3 regions of the Modestobacter marinus genome follow, and region 2 is predicted to be linked to each of the others. Evidence: predicted binding sites of a transcription regulator. Region 2 holds the regulator's gene; each other region holds the start of a gene.
The links. The regulator LexA, encoded in region 2, represses DNA repair genes until DNA is damaged. The targets are predictions, from matches to a motif close to TCGAACANNTGTTCGA.
Positions count from the first base shown of each region.

Region 1: a site for LexA is predicted at 7,252-7,267, ahead of dnaB (replicative DNA helicase). Genes of this name have one in related genera too.
Region 3: a site for LexA is predicted at 8,272-8,287, ahead of FB380_RS05225 (alpha-ketoglutarate-dependent dioxygenase AlkB). Genes of this name have one in related genera too.

Region 1 is NZ_JAAMPA010000001.1:1,381,478-1,391,872, reverse strand. Features, by position in the region: gene FB380_RS06580 (DNA polymerase IV) at 1-410, opposite strand, end outside; gene FB380_RS06575 (class I SAM-dependent methyltransferase) at 442-1,032, shown strand; gene FB380_RS06570 (hypothetical protein) at 1,048-2,952, opposite strand; gene FB380_RS06565 (cupin domain-containing protein) at 3,026-3,484, shown strand; gene FB380_RS06560 (DUF488 domain-containing protein) at 3,493-4,017, shown strand; gene FB380_RS06555 (GmrSD restriction endonuclease domain-containing protein) at 4,028-4,912, opposite strand; gene FB380_RS24105 (hypothetical protein) at 5,065-5,703, opposite strand; gene dnaB (replicative DNA helicase) at 5,807-7,177, opposite strand; gene rplI (50S ribosomal protein L9) at 7,767-8,213, opposite strand; gene rpsR (30S ribosomal protein S18) at 8,225-8,461, opposite strand; gene FB380_RS06530 (single-stranded DNA-binding protein) at 8,491-8,991, opposite strand; gene rpsF (30S ribosomal protein S6) at 8,994-9,281, opposite strand; gene FB380_RS06520 (deoxyribonuclease IV) at 9,453-10,268, shown strand; gene FB380_RS06515 (glycosyltransferase family 87 protein) at 10,223-10,395, opposite strand, start outside.
Region 2 is NZ_JAAMPA010000001.1:2,740,657-2,751,051, forward strand. Features, by position in the region: gene FB380_RS12990 (ArsR/SmtB family transcription factor) at 1-338, shown strand, start outside; gene hflX (GTPase HflX) at 418-1,914, shown strand; gene FB380_RS13000 (phosphatase PAP2 family protein) at 2,021-2,749, shown strand; gene FB380_RS13005 (hypothetical protein) at 2,721-3,800, shown strand; gene lexA (transcriptional repressor LexA) at 3,891-4,709, opposite strand; gene FB380_RS25995 (LysM peptidoglycan-binding domain-containing protein) at 5,234-5,566, shown strand; gene nrdR (transcriptional regulator NrdR) at 5,957-6,583, shown strand; gene FB380_RS13025 (vitamin B12-dependent ribonucleotide reductase) at 6,715-9,600, shown strand; gene FB380_RS13030 (TIGR02587 family membrane protein) at 9,971-10,395, shown strand, end outside.
Region 3 is NZ_JAAMPA010000001.1:1,113,228-1,123,622, forward strand. Features, by position in the region: gene FB380_RS05195 (GntR family transcriptional regulator) at 1-32, shown strand, start outside; gene FB380_RS05200 (ABC transporter ATP-binding protein) at 29-952, shown strand; gene FB380_RS05205 (ABC transporter permease) at 949-1,647, shown strand; rRNA gene rrf (5S ribosomal RNA) at 1,825-1,941, opposite strand; rRNA gene FB380_RS05215 (23S ribosomal RNA) at 2,085-5,206, opposite strand; rRNA gene FB380_RS05220 (16S ribosomal RNA) at 5,711-7,232, opposite strand; gene FB380_RS05225 (alpha-ketoglutarate-dependent dioxygenase AlkB) at 7,621-8,250, opposite strand; gene FB380_RS05230 (RecQ family ATP-dependent DNA helicase) at 8,375-10,395, opposite strand, start outside.

The sequences.
Region 1 (10,395 bases), 1.4 Mb from region 2:
ACGGCGATCCGGGCCTTCAGCTCAGCGGCCAGCGCGGTGACGCCGGGGACCGACAGGTCGTGGTCACCGGCGGCCAGGTCGACGTAGGCCTCGTCGATGGACACCGGCTCGACCAGCGGGGAGAGCTCGCGCAGCAGCGCCATCACCACCTCCGACGTCCGCCGGTAGGCGGCGAAGCGGCCGCCCAGGAAGGCGGTGCCGGGCGGGCAGAGCCGCCGCGCCTCGGCGGTGGGCATCGCGCTGCGCGCGCCGAACGCCCGGGCCTCGTAGGAGGCGGTGGAGACGACGCCGCGGCCCCCGGTGCCCCCGACGACGACCGGCCGGCCGCGCAGCGAGGGCTTGTCCCGCTGCTCGACGGCGGCGAAGAAGGCGTCCAGGTCCAGGTGCAGGATGCTGGGCTCCCGACGCACGCCCCCCATGATGCCGCGCGATGATGGCCGCATGGTCGAGCTCAGCAACTGGAGCCGGATGTCCCAGGAGGACCCGGCGCACTCTCCCGCGTACGTCGAGCGGTTCCGCCGGCTGGCCGCCGAGGGCGTGGACCTGGCGGGGGAGGCCCGGCTCGTCGACGCACTGCTGCCCCGGGGTGCGCGGGTGCTGGACGCCGGCTGCGGTCCCGGCCGGGTCGGCGCCGTCCTGTTCGACGCCGGGCACGAGGTGGTCGGGGTGGACGCCGACCCGGTGCTCGTCGCCGCCGCCGAGGCCGACCACCCGGGGCCCCGCTGGCTCGTCGGCGACCTGGCCGAGCTCGACCTGCCGGAGGAGTTCGACGGGATCGTCTGCGCCGGCAACGTGATGGCCTTCCTGGCGCCGAGCACCCGCGGCGAGGTGCTCCGCCGGTTCCGCACCCACCTGCGCCCGGACGGCCGGGCGGCGGTCGGTTTCGGCGCGGGACGCGGGTACCCCTTCGAGGAGTTCCTGGCCGACGCCGAGGGCGCCGGGCTGACCCCGGACGTGCTGCTGTCCACCTGGGACCTGCGGCCGTACTCCCCGGACGCCGACTTCCTGGTCGCGGTGCTGCGCAGGAGGTGACGCCCGGGGAGCCGGTCAGGGCCGCAGGGCCGGCTGCGGGTAGTTCAGCGACAGGAGCAGGTCCGGGTCGCTGATCGGCACCTCCCACACCGGTCCGGCGCCGTCGGGGTCGATGACCTCCGCACGGCCCAGGAACGCAGCCACCTGCGCCTGCCCCTGCAACGCCGCCGGGAGGGGCAGCTGGAGCAGGAAGGCATGCGGGTTGTTGGCGGCGTTCGCCGTCTTGTCGTTGCGGTACAGGCTGGTCCGTGACCACAGGTCGCCGGCGTCGATGACCGTGTACGACGTGGGGTTCGGCACCGTCTGGTCACCGAAGGCGATCTGGAAGAGGACCCGCTCCGGCTCGATCAACGGGGAGAAGGTCTCCGGGCTGCCCGGGCGGGACAGCCAGGTCGATCGGGCCAGGTACTCCTGGATGGCCACGGCTCCCGGGACGGTGACGGTCACCGGCCCCTCACCGCGCAGGGGCAGCTGCTCCTGGAAGAAGGTCCGGGTCGGGTCGGTGCTGTTGAGCAGCCCGGCGGCCTGCAGTGCCGCGGCGGTCAGTGGCCGGAAGGCCGGGGACAGCCGGGAGATCTCGGTGATCGGGCCCCCGGGGACGTTGAGCACCGAGCGGGTCACCGCCGGGTCCGCGCCGGTCAGCATGGTGCCGTAGATGCCGCCGAAGCTCTGGCCGAAGTAGGTCACGTCCTCGCCGGACAGGTCGGGTGTGCCGTCGCCATCGACGTCCGTGCCGCCCACCGAGCGGATCAGCGTCATGACGTCCGCCGCGGTCTGCCGCAGTGCGTCCCGGGAGGACTGGGCGGCGGCAGCGCCGGTGGCCGAGGACCCCTCCGTGCTGGCGATGGCCCCGTTGCCGTCCTGGTCGACGCCGCGACCGTAGGAGGGCAGCGTGACCGTGGTGCCGCCGCTGGTGACCGTGTAGGAGCTGTCCGGGCCGTACCCGTGCCCGACGACGTTCGTGCCGATGGTGGCGATGCCGTTCCGGCTGTTGGCGACGGCGGCGAGGAACACGTTGGTGTCGTTGGCGGTGAAACCGTGGCCGAAGACGGCCACCGGCCAGCCACCCGGGGGCGGCGGACCGGCGGGCAGCACGGCGACGAAGGGCAGCCGCTGCTGGCCCACCGGCGCCGGGCCGGCGTCCCGGGTCGGCGTCTGGGGGATCGTGACGTCGGGCGTCAGCCAGGTGGGGGCCAGGTAGGACCCGAAGACGACGGTCCCGCCGGTCGCCGCCTGCGGGATCAGCACGGGCGCGGTCACGTCGGTGGCGCCCTGGTCCTGCGTCCAGGTCACCGTGGTGCCGGTCGCCGGGAAGGCGCCCTCCACCCGCAGGTCCGGCTCGGCGATCCCGGCGGACCGGAAGGCGGAGCCGCTGTCGATCTGCCGCCGGAGGTCGAGCAGGCCGTCGGGGGCGCTCATCGTGGTGAACGACTCCTGGGTGCCCTTGTTCGACGGGCCGCCCTGCACCCGCAGCCGGTAGGTGGTGCCCGGGGCGAGCTGCTCGGCCGGGTGCGCGTACAGCGTGTTGGTCGCCGGATCCCAGACGACGCGGTCGACGCCGGTGCGCCAGCCGCCGCGCGCCTCCTGCACGGTGATCCGCGCGGCGGCCTGGGCCGGGTCCACCGCAGCGTCGTACTGAACGGCGATCCGCGGGTCGAGGTCGAACCCGTCGAGCTGGTTCAGCTGCTGCACCAGGCCGCAGCTGATCGGGGCACCGCAGTCGGTGGTCGGCAGCGCGACCCGGCGGCCGGTCAGCTGGCCCCGGTCGGGGACGGTGAGGTCGTCGGTGGGGAAGACCGAGACCGGTGTGGCCTTGACCGGGTTCGCGAGGGCTGGTGAGGCAACGGCTGAGAAGCCGGTGGTGAGGGCGAGCGCGCCGACGAGGGCAGCGGACGTCCGTCGCCAGGACAGTGGGGTCACGAGATCTCCATTGATCGGGGACCTCTTCATAGCCTGCTGTGCAACCGGTCACAACAGTGGGTAAGGGTGGGGCGTGACCCTCCTCCCCGACCCGGCGACCTTCTCCTGGCGGGGCGACCAGCCGTCGGCGGGCCGCACCCGGTTCGTCGCCACCGGAGCGCAGACCCGCGGCGACTTCGGGCTGTTCGAGGTGACGATGGCCCCGGGCGGCAGCGGCCCCGGGCCGCACCTGCACCGCACGTTCAGCGAGTCGTTCCACGTGCTCGAGGGGTCGCTGGCGGTGCTCGCGAATGGGGAGTGGACGACGGCGCACGCCGGTGACCTGGTCTACGTCCCCCGGTCCGGGGTGCACGGGTTCCGCTCGGTCGGCCCGGACGTCGGGGCGCGGTTCCAGATCCTCTTCACACCCGACATCCCGCGGGAGGAGTACTTCACCGGGCTACTGGAGCTGCACGCCGGTGGGCGCACCCCGTCGGTCGAGGAGATCGACGCGTTCGCGCTCCGGCACGACCAGCTCAACCTGCGGGACTGAGCCCGACGGTGCCGCTGCTCACCGTCGGCCACGGCCCCGACGACCGGGCCCGTCTGCTCGCCCGGCTCTCCGGGGCCGGGGTGCAGCAGCTCGTCGACGTCCGGCGGTTCCCGGGCAGCCGGGTCAACCCCGACGTCCGCCGGGAGGCGCTCACCGAGTGGCTCCCCGCCTCGGGCGTCGGCTACCGCTGGGAGGAACGGCTGGGCGGACGGCGCCGGATCCTCGCCGGCGAGCCGGTGGCCGACGGCTGGTGGACGGTGGCGCAGTTCGCCGCGTACGCCGCGCACACCCGCACCGCCGAGTTCGCCGACGCCCTGGGCGACGTGCTCACCGCCGCGGCCGACCGCACCGTGGCGGTGATGTGCAGCGAGAGCGTGTGGTGGCGCTGCCACCGGCGGCTGATCGCCGACGTGGTCGTGTTGGCCCGCGGGCTGACGGTGGACCACGTGATGCCCGACGGCCGGCTGACCCCGCACCGGCCCGCCGAGGGCGCCGTCCTCGGTGCGGACGGAGAGGTGAGCTGGCCCGGGTGAACCGGCCCGGTCACTCGCAGGCGGTGCCGTCCCCGTCGCCGTCCATCCGGTCGGACCAGCCCGGGTCACCGCGGTGCAGCGGCGCGGCGCCGGCCGCGCGGGCCGCCTCGCAGTTCGGGAACGGGTCGGCGGCCGGCGGTTCCGCGGGACCGTCGGCGGGCGGTTCCGCGGAACCGTCCGGAGTGGGTGCGGCCGGTGACGGGACCGGCTCGCCGGGGCAGGTGTCGAGCACGCGGGCGATGGCGTCGTGCTCGGCCTGGGTGACCCACAGGCCGTAGCCGGCCTTCACCGCGACCTGGCGGGCGACGTAGGCGCAGCGGTACCCGCGGTCGTCCGGCAGCCAGGTCGCGGCGTCGCCGTCACCCTTCTGCCGGTTGGCGGCGTAGTCGACGGCCAGCAGGTTCAGCGGGTCGTTGGCGAACGCGGTGCGCCGGTCCTCGTCCCAGCCGAAGGCCCCGGTCTGCCAGCCGTTGCTCAGCGCGACGACGTGGTCGATGTCGACGCTGCTGGCGTCGCCCTTCTGGAACTCGATGGTCTGGCCGGTGTAGGGGTCGACCAGCGTGCCGCTGACCACCACGCAGTCCTGCGTGCCGGGCCGGAACTGCTCTCCGGTGAGGTCGCGGGCCAGCACGTCGTTGCGGGTGTCGCAGCCGTTGCGGTCGACGTCGGCCCAGGTGGCGCCGAACTCGTTCCGGTCGTAGCCGGTCTTCGGCGCGCGGCCCTTGACCGGCAGGGTGGCCAGCACGTCGGTGGCCGGCTGCCCAGCCGTGGGGGCGCCGGACGTCGACTGCTGGGCGGCTTCGGAGACGGCGTCCGCGCCCGGGGTGGCCGGTGGTGCGCCGGCCGGCGCGCAGGCTGCGGTGCCGACCAGGGCCAGCGCAGCGAGCGCGGTCATGCGGTGTTTCACGTGGAGCCCCCGGGAGTCGGTCAGCCCCGACGGTAGGTCCCGTGCCGCGGTGATCCGTGGACCTGCCGGGCGCGCCGGGCGACGTGTCGCCACCCGGCGCGGGAGACCGAGCCCGGAACGGGCTCAGGTCGGGCGGGGGATCAGCCCTGGCCACCCCGACCGTTGCCGCCGCCGTTGCCGTTGCTCTTGCCGTTGCCGGTTGCGTCAGCGGTACCGGTCACCTCGACGACGTCGGCACTGTCCGCCTCGGGGGCGGGCGCGGGGGCAGGGGCAGGCTCGCCCTTGCTCGCCTTGTTGCGCGCTGCGGAGGAGACGGCCTGGCCGTGCTCCCGGCCCGTGGCGAAGCTGGACCTGGCGACCGATGAGACGGCCTGCCCGTGGTTGGCCGGGGCCGACGGCTCGGCCGGCACCTCAGGGGCCGTAGGCTCCTCGGTCGGCGTCGGCTCGGGGGTCGGCTCGGGGGTCGGCTCGGTGGTCGGCTCGGCCGTCGGGTCGGTGGTCGGGTCGGCCGTGGGCTCCGGGGTCTCCGTCTCCTCGGGGACCGCGGTCGGCTCGGGGGCGTCCGAGGGCTCGTCTGCCACGTCCGTGGGCTCGGGAGCGGCGGTCGGCTCCTCGGTGCTGACCTCGGTGACCACCGGCTCGGCGGCCGCGGTGACCACCTGGGTGGTCACCGCAGCGCCGCCACCGGCCACGACGAGCGCCGTCGCGCCGACCGCCACCTTCCCAGCGAGTGAGGCGGAGAGGGCCTTGGCGAACAGGCCGGACAGGAGCGAGAGCACAGGGGACCTCCAGGTCGTGGATGCAGCGTTCCTGGAGCATCGGCAGCAGGGCACCGATGGTTGAGTCGCTGGGGTCTCGTATCCCCGATCGGGTGGACGCCGATCAGTTGGCCATGTCCACGAAGCGTGAGTAGTGGCCCTGGAAGGCGACGGTGACGTTGGCGGTGGGGCCGTTGCGGTGCTTGACCAGCATGATGTCGGCCTCGCCGGCCCGCGGGGACTCCTTCTCGTACATGTCCTCGCGGTGGATCATCATCACCATGTCGGCGTCCTGCTCGATCGAGCCGGACTCACGGAGGTCGGACAGCATCGGCTTCTTGTCCTGACGCTGCTCCGAGCCACGGTTCAGCTGCGACATGGCGATCACCGGCAGCTCGAGCTCCTTGGCCAGCAGCTTCAGTGCACGGGAGAACTCCGAGACCTCCTGCTGGCGGCTCTCCACCTTCTTGCCCGAGGTCATCAGCTGCAGGTAGTCGATGACGATGAGCTTGAGGTCGTTGCGCTGCTTGAGCCGCCGCGCCTTCGCCCGGATCTCCATCATCGTCATGTTCGGTGAGTCGTCGATGTAGAGCGGGGCATCGGCGATCTCGCCCATCCGGCGGGCCAGCTTCGACCAGTCCTCGTCGGACAGCGTGCCGGCGCGCATGTGGTGCAGCGGCACCTTCGCCTCGGCCGACAGCAGACGCATGGTGATCTCGTGCTTGCTCATCTCGAGCGAGAAGATCGCCGCCGGCATGTGGTGCTTGACCGTGGCCGACCGCGCGATGTCCAAGCCCAAGGTCGACTTGCCCACCCCAGGTCGGGCCGCGATGACCACCATCTGGCCGGACTGCAGGCCGTTGGTGAGCTCGTCGAGGTCACGGATCCCGGTGGGGACACCCCGCGCCGTGCCGCCCCGGGAGGCGATCGCGTCGAGCTCGTCCATCGTCGGCTGCAGGACGTCGGCGAGGCGGGAGTAGTCCTCGCTCATCCGCTTCTCGGTGACGTCGTAGATCTCCTGCTGGGCGCGGTCGACGATGTCGTCGACGTCGCCCTTCCCGCCGGCCGCGCCGTAGCCCAGCTGCACGACCCGGGTGCCGGCCTCGACCAGGCGTCGCAGCACCGCCTGCTCGGCGACGATCGCCGCGTAGTAGCCGGCGTTCGCCGCGGTCGGGGTGGAGGCGATGAGCGTGTGCAGGTAGACCGCGCCGCCCATCTTCGACAGCTGGTCGGTGCGGTTCAGCTCCGCGGCGACGGTGATCGCGTCGGCGGGCTCACCGCGGCCGTACAGGTCGAGGATGACGTCGAAGACGACCTGGTGTGCCGGCCGGTAGAAGTCGGGGCCCGCCAGGACCTCCACGACGTCGGCGATCGCGTCCTTGCTCATCAGCATGCCGCCGAGCACCGACTGCTCCGCAGCGACGTCCTGAGGGGGCTGCCGGTCGTACTCCGGAGCCGTGGCCCTCGGCCTGCTGATGTCGTCGACGACCGCCACGCTGATGTCCTCCTCGTCCCGCCGCCCACCGAGACCGGGAGGTCTCCTGCGGCGCGCCCTGCTCCCACTGCCGTTCGAACGTCCGTTCGGACAACAGCTACCACCGGGCGCCGACAGTTCGCGCCCGGCGGTAGCTGGGGTGACGTTAGGAACCGGGGAGGGGGCACGTCCAACACCGCTGTGCACGCCGATCTGCACAACTTGTGGACAAGTCGGTGGACAGGGACGGTCACCGTGTGGAGACCGTGGTGGACCCACGGACGTCGTGTCCCCGCCACCCCCTCGTCACCTGCGCCGGAGCCTGTCCCGGGGTGTGGACAGGAGAAATCCGGCAACTCCCGGCGAATCCGCAGGCCCGGGCGTGTCGCCGGATCCCCGCAGGTCACACGGGTAACGGCGCGGGAGCGGACCAACCGCTCCGGATGCGGGCGGCCTCCGGGTGCGCGCGACGCGCCGGCGGGCGTCGTTCACCCGCCGTCCACCCGGAGGCCCGGCCGTGTCGACACGGGAGGGCGCCCATCGGACCCCGGGAACGCCACGAGGGGCGCCGGACCGGAGTCCGACGCCCCTCGCGTGGGCGGTGCTGTTGTCAGCCGGCGACGACGTCCACGGTCACCGGCACGGAGACCTCGGGGTGGACCCGCACCGTGACGGTGTGGGTGCCGAGGCTCTTGATGCTGCTGGGCAGCTCGATCCGGCGCCGGTCGAGCTCCGGGCCACCGGACGCGGTCACCGCGGCGGCGACGTCGGCGGTGGTGATGCGGCCGAACAGGCGGCCGCCGTCACCGGAGCGGGCCGGCAGCGTGACGTTCAGCCCGGAGAGGCGCCCGGCGACTGCCTGGGCCTCCTCGAGGGAGCGCACGTCCCGGGCCGCCCGGGCCCGGCGCAGGCTGTCGACCTGCTTCTCGGCACCCCGGGTGGCCAGCATGGCCAGCCCGCGGGGCAGGAGGTAGTTGCGGGCGTACCCGCCCTTGACCTCGACGGTGTCGCCGGAGGACCCGAGACCGGTGACCTCCTGCGTGAGGATCAGCTTCATGGTGCTCATGATCAGCGCGCCGTGGAGGTGTAGGGCAGCAGTGCCATCTCGCGGCTGTTCTTCACGGCCACGGCGACGTCACGCTGGTGCTGGCTGCAGTTGCCGCTGACGCGGCGGGCACGGATCTTGCCGCGGTCGGAGATGAACTTCCGCAGCAGGGTCGTGTCCTTGTAGTCGATGTAGGTCGCCTTGTCCTTGCAGAACTGGCAGACCTTCTTCTTGATCTTGCGGGGGGGAGGCTTCGGCACTGGGTTCTCCAGAGTTCAGTACGGGGAGATCAGAAAGGGGGTTCGTCGGACGACGCCGGCGGGGTGGACCAGGGGTCGCTGGCTCCGCCACCGGAGAAGCCACCACCGCCACCGCCACCGCTGTTGCCGCCGCCGCCGAACCCACCGCCGCCGCCACCGTCGCTGCGTGCAGCGCGGGTGACCTTGGCGGTGGCGTACCGCAGGGAGGGGCCGATCTCGTCGACCTCCAGCTCGATGACGGTGCGCTTCTCGCCTTCCTTCGTGTCGAAGGAACGCTGCTTGAGCCGCCCCGACACGATGACCCGCGAACCGCGGGTGAGGGACTCGGCGACGTTCTCCGCGGCCTGACGCCAGACGTTGCAGCGGAGGAACAGCGCCTCGCCGTCCTTCCACTCCTGCGACTGGCGGTCGAAGGTGCGGGGAGTCGAGGCGACGGTGAAGTTGGCGACGGCGGCGCCGGACGGGGTGAACCGCAGCTCCGGGTCGGCCGTCAGGTTCCCGATGACGGTGATGACGGTCTCGCCGGCCATGGTCAGTGGACCTCGGGCCGCATCAGCTTGGTGCGCAGGATGGACTCGTTGAGGTTCAGCTGGCGGTCCAGCTCGGCGACGGCGGCCGGCTCGGCCTGGATGTCGACGATCGCGTAGATGCCCTCGGCGTTCTTGTCGATCTCGTAGGCCAGCCGGCGGCGGCCCCAGATCTCGGTCTTGACGGTGCCACCGGAGTTGGTGACGACGGTCAGGAAACGATCCAGGCTGGGAGCGATGGTGCGCTCCTCGAGCTCAGGGTCGAGGATGATCATCAGTTCGTAGTGACGCACGGAGAACCCCACCTCCTCTGGTCTCAGCGGCCGCAGAGTGTCTGCAGCAGGAGGGTCGTACACGCGTCGCGCGCCCGGACCTGCTGCGGAGCAGGAGAGGACGCGCACCGGACAGGCTACCAGCGGGCTCGGCAGGGCGTGTGCGTCGGACCGTCGCTCTACGCTCCCCGGGTGACCGAACAGCTGATCGGCGTGCACGTCGGACCGGGCCTGGCCGAGGAGAACGAGCTGCTCGACGGCGGCCCGCTGGCCCGCGCCGCCGAGCTGGACGCCGACGCGGTGCAGGTCTTCCTGGCCGACCCGCAGGGCTGGAAGGCCCCGAAGCCGCGCCCGGACGCCGAGGCGCTGCTCGGCTCGGACGTCGCCGTCTTCGTGCACGCCCCCTACGTGCTCAACGTCGCCTCGACCAACAACCGGATCCGCATCCCCAGCCGCAAGCTGCTCGGCCAGCACGCCCAGGCGTCGGCCGCCATCGGTGCCCGGGGCATGGTCGTGCACGGCGGGCACGTGCTGGCCAAGGACGACCCGGCGGCCGGGGTCGACAACTGGCGCAAGACCTTCGCCCGGCAGGCCGAGGAGGGAGGCTTCGGCGTCCCGGTGCTCATCGAGAACACCGCCGGCGGGGACAACGCCATGGCCCGTGAGCTCGGCGCCGTCGCCCGGCTGTGGGAGGCGGTGGGGGAGTTCGGCGCGGGTTTCGTGCTGGACACCTGCCACGCCTGGGCCGCGGGCTGGGACCTGGCCCGGGTGGTGGACGACGTGCGGGCGGTCACCGGCCGGATCGACCTGGTGCACCTGAACAACAGCCGGGACCCCGCCGGCTCCGGTCGTGACCGGCACGCGCCGCTGACCGCGGGGGAGATCCCGCTGGAGCTGCTGGTGGGCGTGGCCCGCGCCGCCGGCGCCCCCGTCGTCCTGGAGACCCCCGGTGACTCCGCGGGTCACGCCGAGGAGGTCGCCCTGCTGCGCGAGGCCCTCGCCGGCTGAGCCCGGCCCACCGGTCGCGGGAGCACCCACCGGTCGGGGGCGCCGTCGAGGACGCCGCCGGCGGGGTCGTCGGTGCCCGGCCAGCTGCGTCGCACCAGGTCCCGGTCCGGTGACCACACCTCCCGCA
Region 2 (10,395 bases):
TGGTCGACAACGGCTTCCTCGCCGCCGAGGGGGAGCGGCGGGGCGCCCGGGGTGCCCGGGAGGTGCCCTACCGGGCGACCGGGAAGAGCTGGCTGATGGACGGCGCCAGTGCGCCGGGAGCCGCCCGGGACCCACTGCTGGCCGCGTTCCTGGAGGAGGTGGGCCTCGTGGGCGAGGCCCAGCTGCAGAGCACCCGGATCGGGCTGCGGCTGGGCGCAGCAGACCTGGCCGAGTTCCGGGAGCGGCTGTACGGGCTGCTGGACGAGTACGCCACCCGGCCGGCTCACCCGGGCGCCGAGCGCTGGTCGCTGTACCTGGGGATGCATCCGGACGTCTGAGGTGTTGTACCCCGCGATGACAACAGGTGATGTGACAAGTCGTTCGCCCCACGTGCAGGGGCGTGCCACGCTGGAGACGATGACGACAGCCCAGAACCGCGCGATCCTCGACGGGGCCGAAGCCCGCGTCGACAAGGCGCTCGCGAGCATGCCCGACACCAAGCCCGCGCCGGCCGGCCAGTGGGACGCCGACGACGACACCACCGGCTCCTACGTCAAGGAGGAGCGCGGCGCACTCCGTCGGGTCGCGGGCCTCGGCACCGAGCTCACCGACGTCACCGAGGTCGAGTACCGGCAGCTCCGCCTGGAGCGGGTCGTCCTGGTCGGCGTCTGGACCGAGGGGACGGTGGCCGACGCCCAGCGGTCGCTGACGGAGCTCGCGGCGCTCGCCGAGACCGCCGGTTCCCAGGTCCTCGACGCGCTGATCCAGCGCCGCGACAAGCCGGACCCGGCCACCTACGTCGGCTCGGGCAAGGCCGCCGAGCTGCGTGAGGTCGTCGCAGCCACCGGCGCGGACACGGTGATCTGCGACGGCGAGTTGGCTCCTGGCCAGCTCAACCAGCTGGAGAAGGTGCTCAAGGTCAAGGTCGTCGACCGGACCGCCCTGATCCTGGACATCTTCGCCCAGCACGCCACCAGCCGGGAGGGCAAGGCCCAGGTCGAGCTGGCGCAGATGCAGTACATGCTGCCCCGGCTGCGCGGCTGGGGTGAGTCGCTGAGCCGGCAGGCCGGTGGCCGGGTCGCCGGCGGTGGCGGCATCGGCACCCGTGGTCCGGGTGAGACGAAGATCGAGACCGACCGGCGGCGGATCCGCTCCCGGGTGAGCAAGCTGCGCAAGGAGATCGCCGGCATGGCGACCGCCCGCACGACGCAGCGCAACTCCCGCGACCGCAACGCGACGCCGAGCGTGGCGATCGCCGGCTACACCAACGCCGGCAAGTCCAGCCTGCTCAACCAGCTCACCGACGCCGGCGTGCTGGTGCAGGACGCGCTGTTCGCCACTCTGGACCCGACCGTCCGCCGGGCGCAGACGCCCGAGGGGCGCGAGTACACGATGACCGACACCGTCGGCTTCGTCCGCCACCTGCCGCACCAGCTGGTCGACGCCTTCCGGTCCACGCTGGAGGAGGTGGCCGCCGCCGACCTGCTCGTGCACGTCGTGGACGGGTCCGACTCCGACCCGCTCGGCCAGATCGACGCGGTGCACACGGTGCTCAACGAGATCGACGCCGCGGCCGTGCCGGAGCTCATCGTCGTGAACAAGGTCGACGCCATGACCGAGGAGGACATGCTGGCCCTGCGCCAGGCGCTCCCCGGGGCGATGTGGGTCTCCGCCCGGACGGGCGAGGGCATCGAGGCGCTGCGCGACGTGATCGCCCAGCGGCTGCCGCACCCGCACATCGACGTCGAGGTGCTCGTGCCCTACGACCGGGGTGACCTGGTCGCCCGGGTGCACCGGGACGGCGAGGTCGTCGAGGAGGCGCACGAGGCCACCGGGACCCGGTTGACCGCGCGGGTCGACGCGGGCCTGGCCGCGCAGCTCGAGGGCTTCACGGCCCCGGCCGTCGAGCACTGACGCGCGACCCCGCTGCCGCCGGCGCACACGTGTCACGCCGCGGCAGCGGGGTCGGCGGACCGCCCGGTGGATCACGACCAGGTCACGGCCCCGGTACCGTGACGCGGTGACCAGGGGAGCGGTGGACCGCATGGCGACCGCCGCCGACCGGCCGGTCCCACGGGTGGTGGGCGTGGGCCGGCCGCCGTGGTGGGTCCTGCTCCTCGCCGCCCTGGTCACCGTCGGGGTCACCGTCAACCTGCTGGGCCGCGGGTGGCTGGAGCGGATGGACCTGCGGGTCTCCGAGGTGACCAGCGTCTGGGCGCTGCGGGACTCGTGGGCCTACTGGCCGATCTGGGTGGTCACCCAGCTGGGCGGGCGGGTGACGATCCTCGTCGTGCTGGCCGGCCTGGTCACCTGGCTGGCCGTGCGGGAGCGGACCCTCGTGCCGCTGGTCCGGGTGGTCGTCGCGTTGGCCCTGCTCACCACCGTGGTCTACGCCTTCAAGTGGGGCACCGGCCGCACGGCCCCGGCCTTCCCCGGGTCGTTCTTCCACCAGGACGGGGCCAGCTACCCCTCGGGCCACGTGGCGAACGCCGTCCTGATGTGGGGCGTGGCCCGGTGGCAGGCCGTCGAGTACCGTCTGCCCGCCGGCGTGCAGCGGGCCGCCTGGCTGCTCAGCGTGCTGGGGCCGGTGGCGACGGGAGTGGCCATGGTGGCGCTGGACTTCCACTGGGTCACCGACGCGGTGGTCGGGCTCTCGGTCGGGCTCCTGCTGTTGGGCGTGGTTCACGCACTGGACGCTGCCGTGCTGTCACGCTGGGTCGGTGCCAGAGCCGGCCGATCCGAGGCGTAGCGGCGCCACCCGCCGCAGGACGGCGGCGGGCGCCGCCCTCTGTGCGCCCGCCGGCCTGCTGCTCGCGCTGCTGCCGGCCGGGTCCGCGGCTGCCGACGACGGGGCCGCTCCCTACGGCGAGCCGGTCACCCGGTGCGAGGTCACCGACCCGCGGCTCCCCGAGCTCTCCGGCCTGGCCGGCGCCGGGGACACGATGCTCGCGATGAACGACGGCGGCGACCGCGTCGAGGTGCTGCTGCTCGACGGAGCCTGCGCGGTGGGCGAGGTGCGCTCCGCGGAGGTCGACCCCTACGACCCGGAGGACCTCGCCCTCGCCGTCGACGGCACCCTCTGGGTCGCCGACATCGGCGACAACGCGCAGAGCCGGGAGACGGTGGCGCTGATCGGCCTCCGCCCGGACGGGACCACGGTGCTGACCAGGCTGACCTACCCCGACGGGGCGCACGACGCCGAGGCGCTCCTGCTCGCGCCCGACGGCACCCCGTACCTGGTGACCAAGGAGGTGCTCGGCGCCAGCTCCGTGTACCGCCCCGATGCGCCCCTCGCCGACGGGGCCACCGTGCCGATGAGCCAGGTGGCGACGCTCGGTTTCACGTTGACCGGCACGCCGGGCGGTCCGGTGGGCCGGGCCGGACAGTTGATGGTCACCGGTGGTGCGGTCTCCACGGACGGCTCGCGCATCGCCCTGCGGACCTACACCGACGCCTACGTCTGGCCGCTGAGCGGCTCGGACGTCGCCGGAGCGCTGGCCGGGTCGCCGGTGCGGGTGCCGCTGCCGGAGGCACCCCAGGGGGAGGCCATCACCTTCGCGGCCAACGACCGGGACCTGCTGGTCGCCGGCGAGGGGCTGCCCGCGGTGGTCACCCAGGTGCCCGCCACCGGTGACCTGGCGGGCACCGCCCCGGCGGACCCGGCGGCGGCCACCGAGGACGCGGCCGGGTCGCTGGCGACCGCCGGTGGGGTGGAGCCGCTGACCGCCGGTCTCATCGCCGCCTCCGTGGCCACCGTCCTCGTGTGGCTGGGCGGCAAGCTGCGGCGGCGCCCGGCCTGAGGGCGGGCGCGGTGGCGACCCGGCCGAGGACCTGGCGGCACGCGTCGGCGGCGCCCGACCTGAACGGAGGCCCGGCGCCGCCCGCCCGGGTCAGACCCGGCGGAGCACGGTGACGACCCGGCCGAGGACCGTGGCGTCGTCGCCGGGGATGGGCTCGTAGGCGTCGTTGTGCGGCAGGAGCCACACGTGCCCGTCGCGCCGCTTGTACGTCTTGACCGTCGCCTCGCCGTCGATCATCGCGGCGACGATCTCGCCGTTCTCTGCGGTCGGCTGCTGCCGGACGACGACCCAGTCACCGTCACAGATCGCCGCGTCGACCATCGAGTCACCGGCCACCTTCAGCATGAACAGCGTGCCCTCGCCGACCAGCTCGCGGGGCAGCGGGAAGACGTCCTCGACCGCCTGCTCGGCCAGCACCGGACCGCCGGCCGCGATCCGGCCGACCAGGGGCACGTACGTGGGGCGAGGCGTCGTGGCGTCGTCGACGGCACCGGCCGCGCCCGGACCGGCCGGCCCCTCGGCGGCGGGCTCGCTCGTGCCCGTCGCGGTGGCGTCACCGGGCAGTCGCACGTCGAGCGCACGCGGCCGGTTCGGGTCACGGCGCAACCACCCCTTGCGCTGCAGCACCGACAACTGGTGGGCCACCGACGAGGCCGAGGAGAGGCCGACCGCCTCGCCGATCTCCCGGACGGAGGGCGGGTAGCCGCGGCGCTCGATGGAGTCGCGGATGACCTCGAGCACCCGGCGCTGCCGCTGGGTCAGACCGTCGCCGTCGGCGGACCGGTCGGGGAACTCGCGCACCGCGGCGCCCGCCGCCGTCGGCGCTGCGTCGTCGGCGGGTGTCGTGCTGGACGCGCCACGCCGCGAGGGACTCGTGCCGCCGCGCGCCTTCGGGCCGTCGACCGCCATGTGTCCTCCTCGTCCGGCTGCCTCGGCAGCAGTTCCCGGCGCTCTGCCGCACCGACAGCCGTGTGACCACGGCGAGCCGGGACCGCGGACGCCGCCCTCGATCGCCTCGGAACCGTATCGCCTCCGGGCCCTTCGTTCAAACACGTGTTCGAAGGAGTCGCCGTGTCGGCGTGTTCCTGTCGGAGGTGTGCGGTAGACATCGCGCAGGCGTTCGATTCGAACGCCTGTTCGACCGTCCGGCACCGTGAGACCCCTGGAGCACTCCGATGGCCAGTCCCCAGCCCGAGCTCACCGCTGCGTCTCCCGTCGCGGCGGTCGTCCTCCCGTTCCCGACCGGGCGGACGGTGACGCGTCCGCCCAGGACGGCGGCGCCGGGCCGCGGCGCCGCGCTGCGGCGGGCGCCTCGGCCGGCGGCCCCCGCGGTCGTCCGACCGGGGCCCGGCCGGGTGGGTGGAGGGCGTACGGGCCTCGACGCCCCGACCGGCGGCCGCGGTGTGCGCGGCGGTGGGTGTGCCGGGCTGTCGGTGCGGTCCGGTCGGGTCGCCGCCCGTGGTCGCGACGAGCAGCCGCCCCTGCGTCTCACCCGGCGTGGGCGGCGGGTCGTCGCCGGCCTGTCCATCGCCTTCGGGCTCTCCGTCGCCGCGGCGACGATCGCGGTCGAGGTCGGCGGGGCCGGGGGTGGCCTCGAGCTGGCGGGCTCGACGACGATCGTGGTCCAGGACGGGGACACGCTGTGGTCCATCGCGGGGGAGATCGCGCCCGAGGAGGACCGGCGCGCGGTGGTGGACGCCCTGCTCGACGTGAACGACCTCCCCGGTGTCGACCTCGTCCCCGGCCAGGTGCTCGAGCTCCCGTGAGCCGTCCGCCGGTGGGCGTACCTCCGGTCGGGCGGTGCGCCGAGAGTGTCGGGCGTGCCCTCGCGTCGCGGCCCTGACCTGCCCGATCGGGGCCGGCGAGCCCGGTGTGGGTGGCCGCGGATGGGGCGGGCGGGGTCCTCGGGGCAGATGCGGAAGACGACACGCTCGTCAGGGCTTGCACACCTGTAGGGGTGGTCGTACGGTTCCACCACAACATCTAGTAGTTACAGGGCTGTAAGCCATCCACAGCCGTTCCACACGTTCTCCCCGGCGCATCCACCGGATGTCCCCGGCGCAGTCCACAGCACGGCCTTCGGCGGGGAGCCCGGTCACGGTCTTACGACGCCGTGGGCAGGCCCCGCACGACACCTCGGGGAGGAGGAGATCGACATGCGCTGCCCCTTCTGCCACAACCCCGACAGCCGGGTCATCGACTCCCGGGAGACCGACGAGGGGGCGACCACCCGCCGTCGACGCTCCTGCCCCGGCTGTGGGCGCCGCTTCACCACCGTGGAGGAGGCGGTCCTCGCCGTCGTCAAGCGCAGCGGCGTGAGCGAGCCCTTCACCCGCGGCAAGGTCGTCGCCGGCGTCCGGCGCGCCTGCCAGGGGCGGCCGGTCGACGAGCACCAGCTGGCCCTGCTCGCCCAGCAGGTGGAGGACGCCGTGCGGGCCACCGGCTGCGCCGAGATCCCCAGCCACGAGGTCGGCCTGGCCATCCTCGGCCCGTTGCGCGACCTGGACGAGGTCGCCTACCTGCGTTTCGCCAGCGTCTACCGCAGCTTCTCCTCGGTCGCCGACTTCGAGAAGGAGATCGCCGAGCTCCGCGGTGCACCGGCCCGCAGCGCCGCGAAGCCCTCCGACGCGAAGCCCTCGGACGCGACGCCCTCCGAGGCGCCGCCCGCCGAGCGGGGCCCGGTCGACGGCGACCGGGAGAGCCCCGCGACCGGCACGACCACCCGCCGGCGAGCTGCCGAGCGGCCGCGACCAGTCGACGGCGGCAGCGCCGGCGGCCCGTGAGAACTGTCCGACCCCTCCGCTAGACAGGTCTCGACGAGGAGACCGCACGACCCGGCTCCGGCACCCCGCCGGCTTCCCCAGCCGCTCCGCCAGCACCACCGCACCAGTCCGACCCAGGGAGCCCTCGCACGATGACCGAGACAGCCGACCGCCTCAGCACCAGCCGGAACCGCCGCACCGCCAAGGCCCCCAGCCGCGGCAAGGGCCTGAAGGTCAAGCGGGTGTTCACCACCGCCGGTGTGCACCCCTACGACGAGGTCGTGTGGGAGCGCCGCGACGTCGTCATGACCAACTGGCGGGACGGCTCGATCAACTTCGAGCAGCGCGGGGTCGAGTTCCCGGCCGAGTGGAGCATCAACGCCACCAACATCGTCACCACCAAGTACTTCCGGGGTGCGGTCGGCAGCTCCCAGCGTGAGACGAGCCTGCGGCAGCTCATCGACCGGGTCGTCCTGACCTACGGCGCGGCCGGCCGTGAGCACGACTACTTCGCCAGCGAGGGCGACGCCGAGGTCTTCGAGCACGAGCTCACCTGGATGCTGCTGCACCAAGTGTTCAGCTTCAACTCGCCCGTCTGGTTCAACGTCGGCACGGCCTCCCCGCAGCAGGTCAGCGCCTGCTTCATCCTGGCCGTCGACGACACGATGGACTCGATCCTGAACTGGTACCGGGAAGAGGGCCTGATCTTCAAGGGCGGCTCCGGTGCCGGCCTGAACCTCTCCCGGATCCGCTCCTCCAAGGAGCTGCTCTCCTCCGGCGGCACCGCCTCCGGGCCGGTCTCCTTCATGCGCGGCGCCGACGCCTCCGCGGGCACCATCAAGTCCGGTGGCGCCACCCGCCGCGCGGCGAAGATGGTCGTCCTGGACATCGACCACCCGGACATCGAGGAGTTCATCGAGACCAAGGCGCGCGAGGAGGACAAGATCCGCGCGCTGCGGGACGCCGGGTACGACATGGACCTGGGCGGCAAGGACATCACCAGCGTCCAGTACCAGAACGCCAACAACTCGGTCCGGGTCAACGACGAGTTCATGCGCGCGGTCGAGGAGGGCACCGACTTCGGGCTCCGGGCCCGCGGTGACGGTTCGGTGATCGAGACCGTCGACGCCCGCGAGCTGTTCGGCAAGGTCACCAAGGCGGCCTGGGAGTGCGCCGACCCGGGCATCCAGTACGACGACACGATCAACGACTGGCACACCAACCCCGAGACGGGGCGGATCAACGCCTCGAACCCGTGCTCGGAGTACATGAGCCTGGACAACAGCTCGTGCAACCTGGCGTCGCTGAACCTGATGAAGTTCCTCAAGGACGACGGCACGTTCGACTCCCGGAACTTCGTCAAGGCCGTCGAGCTGATCATCACCGCGATGGACATCTCGATCTGCTTCGCCGACTTCCCGACCGACCCGATCGGTGAGACCACCCGGGCCTACCGCCAGCTGGGCATCGGCTACGCCAACCTCGGCGCGATGCTCATGGCCACCGGTCACGCCTACGACTCCCGGGGCGGGCAGTCGCTGGCCGCCGCCATCACCTCGCTGATGACCGGCACCGCCTACCGTCGTTCGGCCGAGCTGGCCGGGGTCGTCGGGGCCTACGACGGCTACGCCCGCAACGCCGATGCCCACGCCCGGGTCATGCGCAAGCACGCGGCCGCCAACGACGCGATCCGCCCGGTCGGGGCCGACGACGCCGACGTGCTCAAGGCCGCGACCGCCGAGTGGCAGGAGTGCCTGGCGATCGGCACCGAGAACGGCTGGCGCAACGCGCAGGCCTCCGTGCTGGCCCCCACGGGCACGATCGGCTTCATGATGGACTGCGACACGACCGGCATCGAGCCGGACTTCTCGCTGGTCAAGTTCAAGAAGCTGGTCGGCGGCGGCTCGATGCAGATCGTCAACCAGACGGTCCCGCGGGCACTGAAGAGCCTGGGCTACCAGGACGAGCAGGTCGAGGCGATCGTCGAGTACATCGCCGAGCACGGCCACGTCGTCGATGCCCCGAGCCTGCGCCCCGAGCACTACGAGGTCTTCGACTGCGCGATGGGCGAGCGGTCCATCTCCCCGATGGGCCACGTCCGCATGATGGCCGCGGTGCAGCCGTTCATCTCCGGCGCGATCAGCAAGACGGTGAACATGCCCGAGTCGGCGACCGTGGAGGAGGTCGCGGACATCTACTTCCAGGGCTGGAAGATGGGCATCAAGGCGCTGGCCATCTACCGCGACAACTGCAAGGTGGGCCAGCCGCTGTCCGGTGGCAAGGGCAAGAACGACGGCACCAAGGCCGAGGTCGCGGTCGAGGAGGTCGCGCCGGCCACCGCGCTGGCGCACCCGGTGCGCAAGCGGCTGCCCAAGAAGCGGACCAGCGTCACCACGTCGTTCAGCGTCGCCGGGGCCGAGGGCTACATGACCGCCGGGATGTACGAGGACGGCAGCCTGGGCGAGGTCTTCCTCAAGCTGGGCAAGCAGGGTTCGACCCTGGCCGGTGTGATGGACGCCTTCTCGATCGGGATCTCTCTGGCCCTGCAGCACGGGGTGCCGCTGGAGACCTACATCCAGAAGTTCACCAACATGCGGTTCGAGCCGGCCGGCATGACCGACGACCCGGACATCCGGATCGCCCAGTCGGTGATGGACTACATCTTCCGCCGGCTGGCGCTGGACCACCTGCCGGTGGAGAAGCGCGCCAACCTGGGCATCTTCACCGCCGAGGAGCGCTCCGCACAGGTCGCCGGCTCCTACGGCACCTCGGCCTCGACCCCGGCGGTCGAGGAGGACGACGTCGACCTGGAGCAGCTGCGCGGCTCCGCGCCGATCGAGACCGCCAAGGTGGAGGAGAAGGTCACCCCGGCCGGCCCCAAGTCGGTCAAGGAGGCCCACTCCTCGGCCGAGCTGCTCGAGCTGGTCACCGGCACCGCCACCGACGCGCCGCTGTGCATGACCTGCGGCACGAAGATGCGCCCCGCCGGCAGCTGCTACGTCTGCGAGGGCTGCGGCTCGACCAGCGGCTGCAGCTGATCCCGGACCTGGGCACCTCCCTTCCCGGGAGGGCCTGGGCCGGCTGAACGCGAGGGAGGCCCCGCACGGAGAGATCCGTGCGGGGCCTCTCCCGTCTCCGGAGCGGGCCTCGGTCATCCCCTGGCCTGCGCCGGTCGCGGCCTGGCCGCCTCGGAGTCGGCCTTCGTCGCCCCCTGGCGGGCGCCGGTCGCCGCTTGGTCGCCTCGGAGTCGGCCCCGGTGGCCCCGGGCCGGCGCCGGTCGCCGCTTGGCCGTCTCGGAGTCGGCCTTGGTGGCCCCTGGCCGGCGCCGGTCGCCGCTTGGCCGCCTCGGGGACGGCCCCGGTCGCCCCCTGGCCGTGTCCCCGGCTGCCGCCCCTCTAGGTTGGCCGGGTGGCGGATCGGGGTGACCAGCAGGCGTCGACCCGGGACCACGACCGGCACGAGAACCGGCACCTGCTCGCCCAGAGCAGCGGCCGCGCGTTCGGCGGCGCCCTGCTGTTCGCACTGCCGCTGCTGATGACCATGGAGATCTGGTCGCTGGCGCTGTCCGTCCCGCGGTACCGCCTCGCCCTGCTCATGGTGGCCACCGTCGTGCTCGTCGTCTTCCTGTCCCAGCACTTCGGCGCGGGGATGCCCGGCGTCGGCTGGCCGGGGTACCTGGCCGACGCCGGGGTGGCGTTCGTGATGGCCGCGGTGGCGGCGGTGCTGGTCCTCGGGGTGCTGGCCGTGATCGAGCCGCTGCGGAACTGGCAGGACGCCTTGTCGATCACCAGCCTCGCGCTTCTCCCGGCGGCCGTCGGCGCTTCCTTCGCGCG
Region 3 (10,395 bases), 1.6 Mb from region 2:
AGCTGCTGCGCGAGCGGGGAGGCCGGTCGTGACCGCCGCCGCCACGCTCGAGGGCGTCACCATGCGCTTCCGCGGCCACACCGCACTGACCGACGTCTCCACCTCGGTGCGGGCGGACACGATCACCGGCCTGCTGGGCCGGAACGGTGCCGGGAAGACCACGCTCATGCAGCTGCTCACCGGCCACCGCGTGCCCACCGCGGGCCGGGTGACCGTGCTCGGGGCGGCGCCGTACGAGAACGACGGCGTGCTCAGTCGCATGTGCTTCATCAAGGAGGGTCAGCGGTACCCGGACCACTTCCGGGTCTGCGACGCCGTCTCCGCGGCCGCCCACCTGTACCCGCACTGGGACCAGTCGCTCGCCGACCAGTTACTCGCCGACTTCGACCTCCCCCGCAAGCGGCCGATCAAGAAGCTGTCCCGGGGCATGAACTCGGCGGTCGGCATCGTCCTGGGCCTGGCCTCGCGAGCGCCGGTCACCCTGTTCGACGAGCCCTACCTGGGCCTGGACGCCGTCGCACGGCAGCTGTTCTACGACCGGCTGCTGGCCGACTACGCCGAGCACCCCCGCACGATCCTGCTCTCCACGCACCTCATCGAGGAGATCAGCGACCTGCTGGAGCACGTGCTGCTCATCGACCGTGGCCGGCTCCTGCTCGACGCGGACGCGGAGACGCTCCGGGCCACGGCGCTGACGGTCTCCGGCCCGGCCGCGCAGGTGAGCACCTTCGGCGCCGCCCACGACGTGCTGCAGCACGAGTCGATCGCCGGGCAGGCCCGGGCCGTGGTCCGGACCAGGGCGGCGACCGCCCGGCAGGACGCCGCCGCCCTCGGCCTGACCGTGGAACAGACCTCGATCCAACGACTGGTGGTCGCCATGAGCCTCGCCGCTGCCCAGCCCCCCGCCCCGTCGACCGCCGACCACGCCGCACTGCAGGGAGCCCCCCGATGAACCGCGTCCTCGGCGCCGCCCGCCTCCAGCTCATCAACCCACTGGCGTCCATCGGCATCGCCTGGGCCATCGTCGCACTCGCCTTCGCCGTGAACCTGGCGGTCTGGGGCCTGGGCGACGTGGACGCCGCCGCGGGCGGCGCGACCACCGGAGGCCTGGCGGCCCTGTACATCACGGTGCTGATCACCTTCATCCAAGCGGTGACGATGGTGTTCCCCCTGGCGATGGGGCTCAGCCTCAGCCGGCGGGTCTTCTACCTGGGGACGGCGCTGGTCGCCGTCGTCCAGGCGGTCGTCTACGGCGTCGTCCTGACCGGGCTGACCGCGGTCGAGAACGCCACTGCCGGCTGGGGAGTCGGGCTCGAGTTCTGGGCTCCCGGGCCCGTGGACGTCGGGAACCCGGCCCTGCAGGTCGCTGTCTTCGCCGTCCCGATGGCCGCGTGCGCCTTCGCCGGCATCGGTCTGGGCGTGCTGTTCAAGCGCTGGGGGACGACGGGCGTCTACGCGCTCACAGCCGCCCTCATCGTCGGCATCGGCGCAGTCGTCCTGCTGCTCACCTGGCGCCGGGCATGGGGGGACATGTGGGCATGGCTGGCCGATCGCTCGGTCGAGTTCTTCGCGCTCGGCTTCCCCGCGGTCGCCCTGCTCGCGCTCGCTGCGCTCGGGTACCTGGGGCTCCGACGCGCGGTCCCCTGACCACCCCCGACCCCGACGGCCGGACGCCCAGAGGGCGCCGGCCGTTCGGCGTCTCCTGAGGCGAATAGCTCCACTGACGATTCGGTGCCCCCACCTGGGGACTCACCGATTCCAGCTCGACCCAGAAATGCAGGAACGGGGCCACAGCCGTAGCTGTGACCCCGTCCTGGGAGTTATGTCCGGCGGCGTCCTACTCTCCCACCCGGTCCCCCGGGCAGTACCATCGGCGCTGAAAGGCTTAGCTTCCGGGTTCGGAATGAGACCGGGCGTTTCCCTTTCGCCATGACCGCCGTAACACTGTGAAGATGTACCCCGCACCCATTCATCCGCCGGTGGGGGCGGAGCTGGGTGCTGAAGGGGCTGGAACACGGGGTTCCATACCTTCAGAGCTGCACAGTGGACGCGGCATTCATCTTGCTAATGGGCTGGATGAGTATGTGGTCAAGCCCTCGGCCTATTAGTACCGGTCAGCTCCACGACTTGCGCCGCTTCCACTTCCGGCCTATCAACCCGCTGGTCTGGGCGGGGGCCTTACCCGGTTGACCCGGTGAGAGACCTCATCTCGAAGCGAGCTTCCCGCTTAGATGCTTTCAGCGGTTATCCCTGCCGAACGTAGCCAACCAGCAGTGCTCCTGGCGGAACAACTGGCACACCAGAGGTTCGTCCGTCCCGGTCCTCTCGTACTAGGGACAGCTCTTCTCAAGTCTCTTACGCGCGCGGCGGATAGGGACCGAACTGTCTCACGACGTTCTAAACCCAGCTCGCGTGCCGCTTTAATGGGCGAACAGCCCAACCCTTGGGACCTACTCCAGCCCCAGGATGCGACGAGCCGACATCGAGGTGCCAAACCATCCCGTCGATATGGACTCTTGGGGAAGATCAGCCTGTTATCCCCGGGGTACCTTTTATCCGTTGAGCGACACCGCTTCCACATGCCGGTGCCGGGTCACTAGTCCCAGCTTTCGCTCCTGCTCGACCCGTCGGTCTCGCAGTCAAGCTCCCTTGTGCACTTGCACTCGACACCTGATTGCCAACCAGGCTGAGGGAACCTTTGGGCGCCTCCGTTACATTTTGGGAGGCAACCGCCCCAGTTAAACTACCCACCTGACACTGTCCCTGATCCGGATCACGGACCGAGGTTAGACATCCAATTCGACCAGAGTGGTATTTCAACGATGACTCCACGAACACTGGCGTGCCCGCTTCACAGTCTCCCACCTATCCTACACAAGCCGAACCGAACACCAATATCAAGCTATAGTGAAGGTCCCGGGGTCTTTCCGTCCTGCCGCGCGTAACGAGCATCTTTACTCGTAGTGCAATTTCGCCGAGCCTGTGGTTGAGACAGCTGAGAAGTCGTTACGCCATTCGTGCAGGTCGGAACTTACCCGACAAGGAATTTCGCTACCTTAGGATGGTTATAGTTACCACCGCCGTTTACTGGCGCTTGAGTTCTGAGCTTCGCCTTGCGGCTAACCCGTCCCCTTAACGTTCCAGCACCGGGCAGGCGTCAGTCCGTATACATCGTCTTTCGACTTCGCACGGACCTGTGTTTTTAGTAAACAGTCGCTTCTCACTGGTCTCTGCGGCCACCCACCGCTGCCCCGCGCAAGGCGGTTCACAGCAGATGGCCCCCCTTCTCCCGAAGTTACGGGGGCATTTTGCCGAGTTCCTTAACCACAGTTCGCTCGATCGCCTTGGTATTCTCTACCTGACCACCTGAGTTGGTTTGGGGTACGGGCCGCTAAGAACTCGCTAGAGGCTTTTCTCGGCAGCATAGGATCATCCAATTCGCCTCAATCGGCTATGCATCGGGCCTCACCCTGGATGCGATGCGGATTTACCTACATCGCGGGCCACACCCTTGCACCGGTACTACCACTCACCGGTAGGACTACCTTCCTGCGTCACCCCATCGCTTGCCTACTACCAGTCCAGGTCCCGCGCTCCCCCGGATCAGACCCGAAGGTCAGTCACCGGCTTTGGGCGGTTAGTATCGCTGGGTTCAGCATGGGCGTTCTTTCGCGGGTACGGGAATATCAACCCGTTGTCCATCGACTACGCCTGTCGGCCTCGCCTTAGGTCCCGACTCACCCTGGGCGGATTAGCCTGGCCCAGGAACCCTTGGTCATCCGGCGGGGGAGTTTCTCACTCCCCTTTCGCTACTCATGCCTGCATTCTCACTCGTGTGGCGTCCACGGCTGGATCACTCCGCCGCTTCCACCGCCACACGACGCTCCCCTACCCATCCACACACCTGGCCGCCACCCCGAAGGGAGACGACGGGCTCGTGTGAATGCCACAGCTTCGGCGGTGTGCTTGAGCCCCGCTACATTGTCGGCGCGGAACCACTTGACCAGTGAGCTATTACGCACTCTTTCAAGGGTGGCTGCTTCTAAGCCAACCTCCTGGTTGTCACTGCGACTCCACATCCTTTTCCACTTAGCACACGCTTAGGGGCCTTAGCTGATGATCTGGGCTGTTTCCCTCTCGACTACGAACCTTATCGCCCGCAGTCTCACTGCCACGCTCTCACTTACCGGCATTCGGAGTTTGGTTGATTTCAGTAACCTTGTGGGGCCCCTAGACCATCCAGTGCTCTACCTCCGGCAAGAAACACGTGACGCTGCACCTAAATGCATTTCGGGGAGAACCAGCTATCACCGAGTTTGATTGGCCTTTCACCCCTACCCACAGCTCATCCCCTCAGTTTTCAACCTAAGTGGGTTCGGTCCTCCACGCGGTCTTACCCGCGCTTCAACCTGGCCATGGGTAGATCACTCGGCTTCGGGTCTAGAGCACGCGACTGGAATCGCCCTGTTCGGACTCGCTTTCGCTACGGCTACCCCACACGGGTTAACCTCGCCACGTACCGCTAACTCGCAGGCTCATTCTTCAAAAGGCACGCAATCACCCCTGCCCCGAAGGACATAAGGCTCTCACGGCTTGTAGGCACACGGTTTCAGGTACTATTTCACTCCCCTCCCGGGGTACTTTTCACCTTTCCCTCACGGTACTTGTCCGCTATCGGTCACCAGGGAGTATTTAGGCTTAGCGGGTGGTCCCGCCAGATTCACACCGAATTTCACGGGCTCGGTGCTACTTGGGATACGACTCGGGAGGCCATGAGTTTTCGTGTACGGGGCTCTCACCCTCTACGGCGACCCCTTCCAGAGGCCTTCCACTAACCCATGACTTTCTGACTCCCTGACAGTTCGGCAGAACCATCTGAGTCGTCCCACGACCCCGACCACACAACGCCTGCCGGCTTGGCATGCGATCGGTTTAGCCTCATCCGCTTTCGCTCGCCACTACTCACGGAATCACGGTTGTTTTCTCTTCCTGTGGGTACTGAGATGTTTCACTTCCCCACGTTCCCTCCACACGCCCTATGTGTTCAGGCGCGGGTCACACCACATGACTGGTGCGGGGTTCCCCCATTCGGAAATCCTCGGATCAACGCTCGGTTGACAGCTCCCCGAGGCTTATCGCAGCCTCCTACGTCCTTCATCGGCTCCTGGTGCCCAGGCATCCACCGTGTGCCCTTAACAACTTGACCACACACAACACCCACGCCCACCCACCACAACCACACCCCCACCCCGGGCGAACCCAGGGAAGACGAGGAGCGGTGTACGTGGATGAGCGCGGATATCCAGAACAAATGATTACAAGATGCTCGCGTCCACTGTGCAGTTCTCAAAGTACGGAAGATGACCCACCACCCGACACCGCCAGCCCCAGGACACCCCGGGCGGTACGACATCCAGCAGGCCTCCGCAGAAGCAACAGGCTGATCAACAGCCCGCTCCCTCAGGACCCAACAGCGTGCCTACGACCAGCCACTCCCACCACCCCGCTCCACACCCTCCCCCCGCCCCTACGAGAGGGGCCGGGATCACCGGGTCGTACTAGGGGCAGCCTGAGCTGCCTGGCCGAACTGGTCAGCGTTCCACCCTCGAGCTCCGCCACGAACACCCGCACCCACCCCAGACGGGGCGAGCATCACGGTCCGTGCACGGCTCTGGACCACCACACGAGTGTGGCGGCCAGTGCTCCTTAGAAAGGAGGTGATCCAGCCGCACCTTCCGGTACGGCTACCTTGTTACGACTTCGTCCCAATCGCCGATCCCGCCTTCGACGGCTCCCTCCACAAGGGTTGGGCCACCGGCTTCGGGCGTTACCGACTTTCGTGACGTGACGGGCGGTGTGTACAAGGCCCGGGAACGTATTCACCGCAGCGTTGCTGATCTGCGATTACTAGCGACTCCAACTTCATGGGGTCGAGTTGCAGACCCCAATCCGAACTGAGACCGGCTTTTTGGGATTCGCTCCACCTCGCGGTATCGCAGCCCTTTGTACCGGCCATTGTAGCATGTTTGCAGCCCTAGACATAAGGGGCATGATGATTTGACGTCATCCCCACCTTCCTCCGAGTTGACCCCGGCAGTCTCCTATGAGTCCCCACCATCACGTGCTGGCAACATAGAACGAGGGTTGCGCTCGTTGCGGGACTTAACCCAACATCTCACGACACGAGCTGACGACAACCATGCACCACCTGTGCACGACGCCAAAGGCACCCCGTATCTCTACGAGATTTCCGTGCATGTCAAGCCTAGGTAAGGTTCTTCGCGTTGCATCGAATTAAGCAACATGCTCCGCCGCTTGTGCGGGCCCCCGTCAATTCCTTTGAGTTTTAGCCTTGCGGCCGTACTCCCCAGGCGGGGCGCTTAATGCGTTAGCTGCGGCACGGAGACCGTGGAATGGCCCCCACACCTAGCGCCCAACGTTTACGGCGTGGACTACCAGGGTATCTAATCCTGTTCGCTCCCCACGCTTTCGCTCCTCAGCGTCAGTTACTGCCCAGAGACCCGCCTTCGCCACCGGTGTTCCTCCTGATATCTGCGCATTTCACCGCTACACCAGGAATTCCAGTCTCCCCTGCAGTACTCTAGTTTGCCCGTATCGACTGCAGGCCCGAGGTTGAGCCTCGGGTTTTCACAGCCGACGCGACAGACCGCCTACGAGCTCTTTACGCCCAATAATTCCGGACAACGCTTGCACCCTACGTATTACCGCGGCTGCTGGCACGTAGTTGGCCGGTGCTTCTTCTGTAGGTACCGTCACTTGCGCTTCGTCCCTACTGAAAGAGGTTTACAACCCGAAGGCCGTCATCCCTCACGCGGCGTCGCTGCGTCAGGCTTTCGCCCATTGCGCAATATTCCCCACTGCTGCCTCCCGTAGGAGTCTGGGCCGTGTCTCAGTCCCAGTGTGGCCGGTCACCCTCTCAGGCCGGCTACCCGTCGTCGCCTTGGTGGGCCACTACCCCACCAACAAGCTGATAGGCCGCGGGCCCATCCTCAGCCGATGAATCTTTCCACCACCAGACCATGCGGTCAGCGGTCACATCCGGTATTAGCACCAATTTCTTGGAGTTATCCCAGAGCTGAGGGCAGGTTGCCCACGTGTTACTCACCCGTTCGCCGCTAGGGCACCACCCCGAAGAGTGGGCCTCGCTCGACTTGCATGTGTTAAGCACGCCGCCAGCGTTCGTCCTGAGCCAGGATCAAACTCTCCGTAGATGATTTGATCGCAGCTGAGACCAAGAGTTGGCACTCTCGTTCAATCAACCAAAGGAATCCCTATCGACAACCCCGAAGGACCGCCGAAATGGGGGTATTGATACTTGGCACTGACTTTCGGCACGCTGTTGAGTTCTCAAGGAGCGGACGCGCACGTTCCCGGGCCAATTTCTTGGCCGTTCTCCGTGGCGGTGATTTCCACTCTACACCAAGTTCCGCAGCAGTCGAACCTCGGGGGTTCTTCCGGCGGTTTCCCAAGCCCTGCGGCCCGGTCCGTTCTCGCTTGGTGCATGGAGAACGATACACGCCCTCAGAGGGCCTCTGCAGGGGGGGTCCCCCGGGGCATCTCGAATGGTCGATGCGCGCTGCTGAGCAGGGAGAACGCCTGTCAGGCCACCCCGCGGGGGCGGAACTGGACGCTGACCCGAGGGCCCACGGCTTTCGTCGTCTTCGGGATGCAGTGCTCCCAGGTGCGCTGACAGGAGCCGCCCATCACGACCAGGTCGCCGTGCCCCAGGGTGAAGCGCCGGCTCTCGCCACCCCCGACCGGCCGGAGCAGGAGTGGCCGAGGGGAACCGAACGAGACGATGGCGACCATCGTGTCCTCGGTGCGGCTGCGCCCGATGCGGTCGCCGTGCCAGGCGACGCTGTCCCGGCCGTCGCGGTACAGGCACATGCCGGCGGTCACGAAGGGCTCGCCCAGCTCGGGGCGGTAGTGCTCGTCGAGGGCGGTGCGAGCCTCGGTGAGCACCGGGTGGGGCAGCACCTCGCCGCCGCCGTACCAGCGCAGCAGACGGGGTACGGCCACCTCGCGGTCGTACATCTGCCGGCGGTCCTCCCGCCAGCCGATGTCACCGAGGAGCACGTCCAGCACGCTGCCGGAGCCCTCGATCCAGCCGGGGAGGTGGTCGACCCAGGCGCCCCGGGTCAACGGGTGCCGGGTGACCCGCCCCGCCAGTGGGGTGAGCGCGGCCTCCTCGGTGACGTCCCAGATGGACGGCTGGTGCGCGAGCGACATGGAGGGAGGCTACCCCCGGTTTCGCACACTTGTTCGAAAAGCTGTGGACAACGGGCATAGCCCCTCGGCCCCTCCGCACGGGCCCGCGCCTAGCCGGCGAGGCATCGGGGCGGAGGGTCCTCCCTCAGGCGCTGAGCGCCAGCACGAAGGGCAGCACCGAACCGGCGCCGGCCAGCCGGAGCTCCCGGCCGGCGACGGTCATGGTCCAGCGAGAGTCCGCCAGGTCGTCGACCAGGAGCACCGGGGCGTCACCGAGCTCGGCCAACCGGTCGCGGAGCTCCGACCCGACCACGATGCGCTGCCACACCCCAGCCAGCCGGAAGGCGCTGTTGCCGCCCGGCCCGCCGGTGGGGCCGCCGTGCGCCAGGTCGAGCGCGCCCAGGTAGGGCAGGCGCCCCAGTTGCGCCAGCCCCTGCGCCACGCCGGTCACGAGCGCCGGCCGCCGACGGGACGGCATCGCCACCACCCCGGCGGGGCGCTGCGCCCAGTCCCAGGCACCGAGCACCCGGGCACAGGCCTTCAGCAGCTCGGCGTCCGGAGGTGCGTCGTTGGGCAGGCCGGGCCGGATCACCCGGTGGCTCACGTCGTAGGCGGCGTCCGGGTCCTCCTCGATCGAGGGCGCCTCGAGGTCCTCGGCCAGGGTGGCCACGCCGCCGACCCCGTCGTCCCCCAGCAGCGTGCGCAGGCGCTGGCCCCAGCCCAGGTCGGTCAACCGGGCCACGGCCCGACCGGTGGCGATCTGCTCGCCCGCAGCGATCTTGCCCTTGACCTCGACGCCCAGGCGGTCGGCGCCGGTGGGCCACTGCGCCCGGGGCGCGAGCTCGACACCGGGCCGGTCCAGCCGCGCCGTGGCCGCCTCGGCCGCGCCGGCCGGCACGTCGGTGGGGTACCACGGGCCGGCGCAGACGTCGCAACGCCCGCAGGGCGCGGCGGTCGGGTCGTCGAGGGCCGTCTGGAGGAAGGCCATCCGGCACTCGGCGGTGTCGACGGGCCGGGCGTAGGTGAGCATCGACCGCTGCTCGGCCTCCCGGGTCGCGGTGACCCGGGAGTACCGCTCGGCGTCGTAGACCCACGGGACGCCGGTGGAACGCCAGCCGCCCTGCACCCGCTCCACCGCGCCGTCGACGGCGAGCACCTTGAGCAGCAGCTCGAGCCGGGAGCGCCGCACGTCGGCCACCGTCTCCAGGCGGGCCACCGACCACGCCTTGCCGTCGGCCATCGCGGTGAGGACCGCAGCGGCGTGGTCCTCCCGGGGCATGGAGGAGGTGGCGAACCACTGCCAGATCGCGATGTCCTCCGGGCCGGGGAGCAGAAGGACGTCGGCGTTGGCCACGGCACGGCCGGCACGACCGACCTGCTGGTAGTAGCTCACCGGCGACGACGGCGCCCCGAGGTGGACGACGAAGCCCAGGTCGGGCTTGTCGAAGCCCATCCCCAGCGCCGACGTGGCGACGAGGGCCTTCACCCGGTTCTCGCGCAGCGCCTCCTCGGCGTCCTTGCGGTCGGCGTCGTCCAGCCGCCCGGTGTAGGCGCGCACCTCGTGGCCGGCGTCGCGCAGCAGCGCGGCCGTCTCCTCGGCGGCGGCGACGGTGAGCGTGTAGACGATGCCGCTGCCCGGCAGGTCGCCGATGTGCGCGGCGAGCCAGGCCAGCCGGGCGCGGTCGGTGTCCAGCCGCAGCACACCCAGCCGCAGTGAGTCGCGGGCCAGCGGGCCGCGGACCGTCGTGACCTCCACCCCACCGGCGCCCAGCTGCTCGGCGACGTCGGCGACGACCCGCTCGTTGGCCGTGGCGGTGGTCGCGAGCACCGGGGTGCCGGTGGGCAGCTGACCGAGCAGGTCGCGTATGCGGCGGTAGTCGGGGCGGAAGTCGTGCCCCCAGTCGGAGACGCAGTGCGCCTCGTCGACCACCAGCAGGCCGCAGCGCTCGACCAGGCTGGGCAGCTGCTCGTCGCGGAACCGCGGGTTGGTCAGCCGCTCCGGGGAGACCAGCAGCACGTCGACGTCGTCGGCGGCGAGCCGGGCGTTGATGTCGTCCCACTCGGTCACGTTGGAGCTGGAGATCTCCACGGCCTTGATCCCGGCGCGGGCGGCGGCGGCCACCTGGTCGCGCATCAGCGCGAGCAACGGGCTGACCAGCAGCGTGG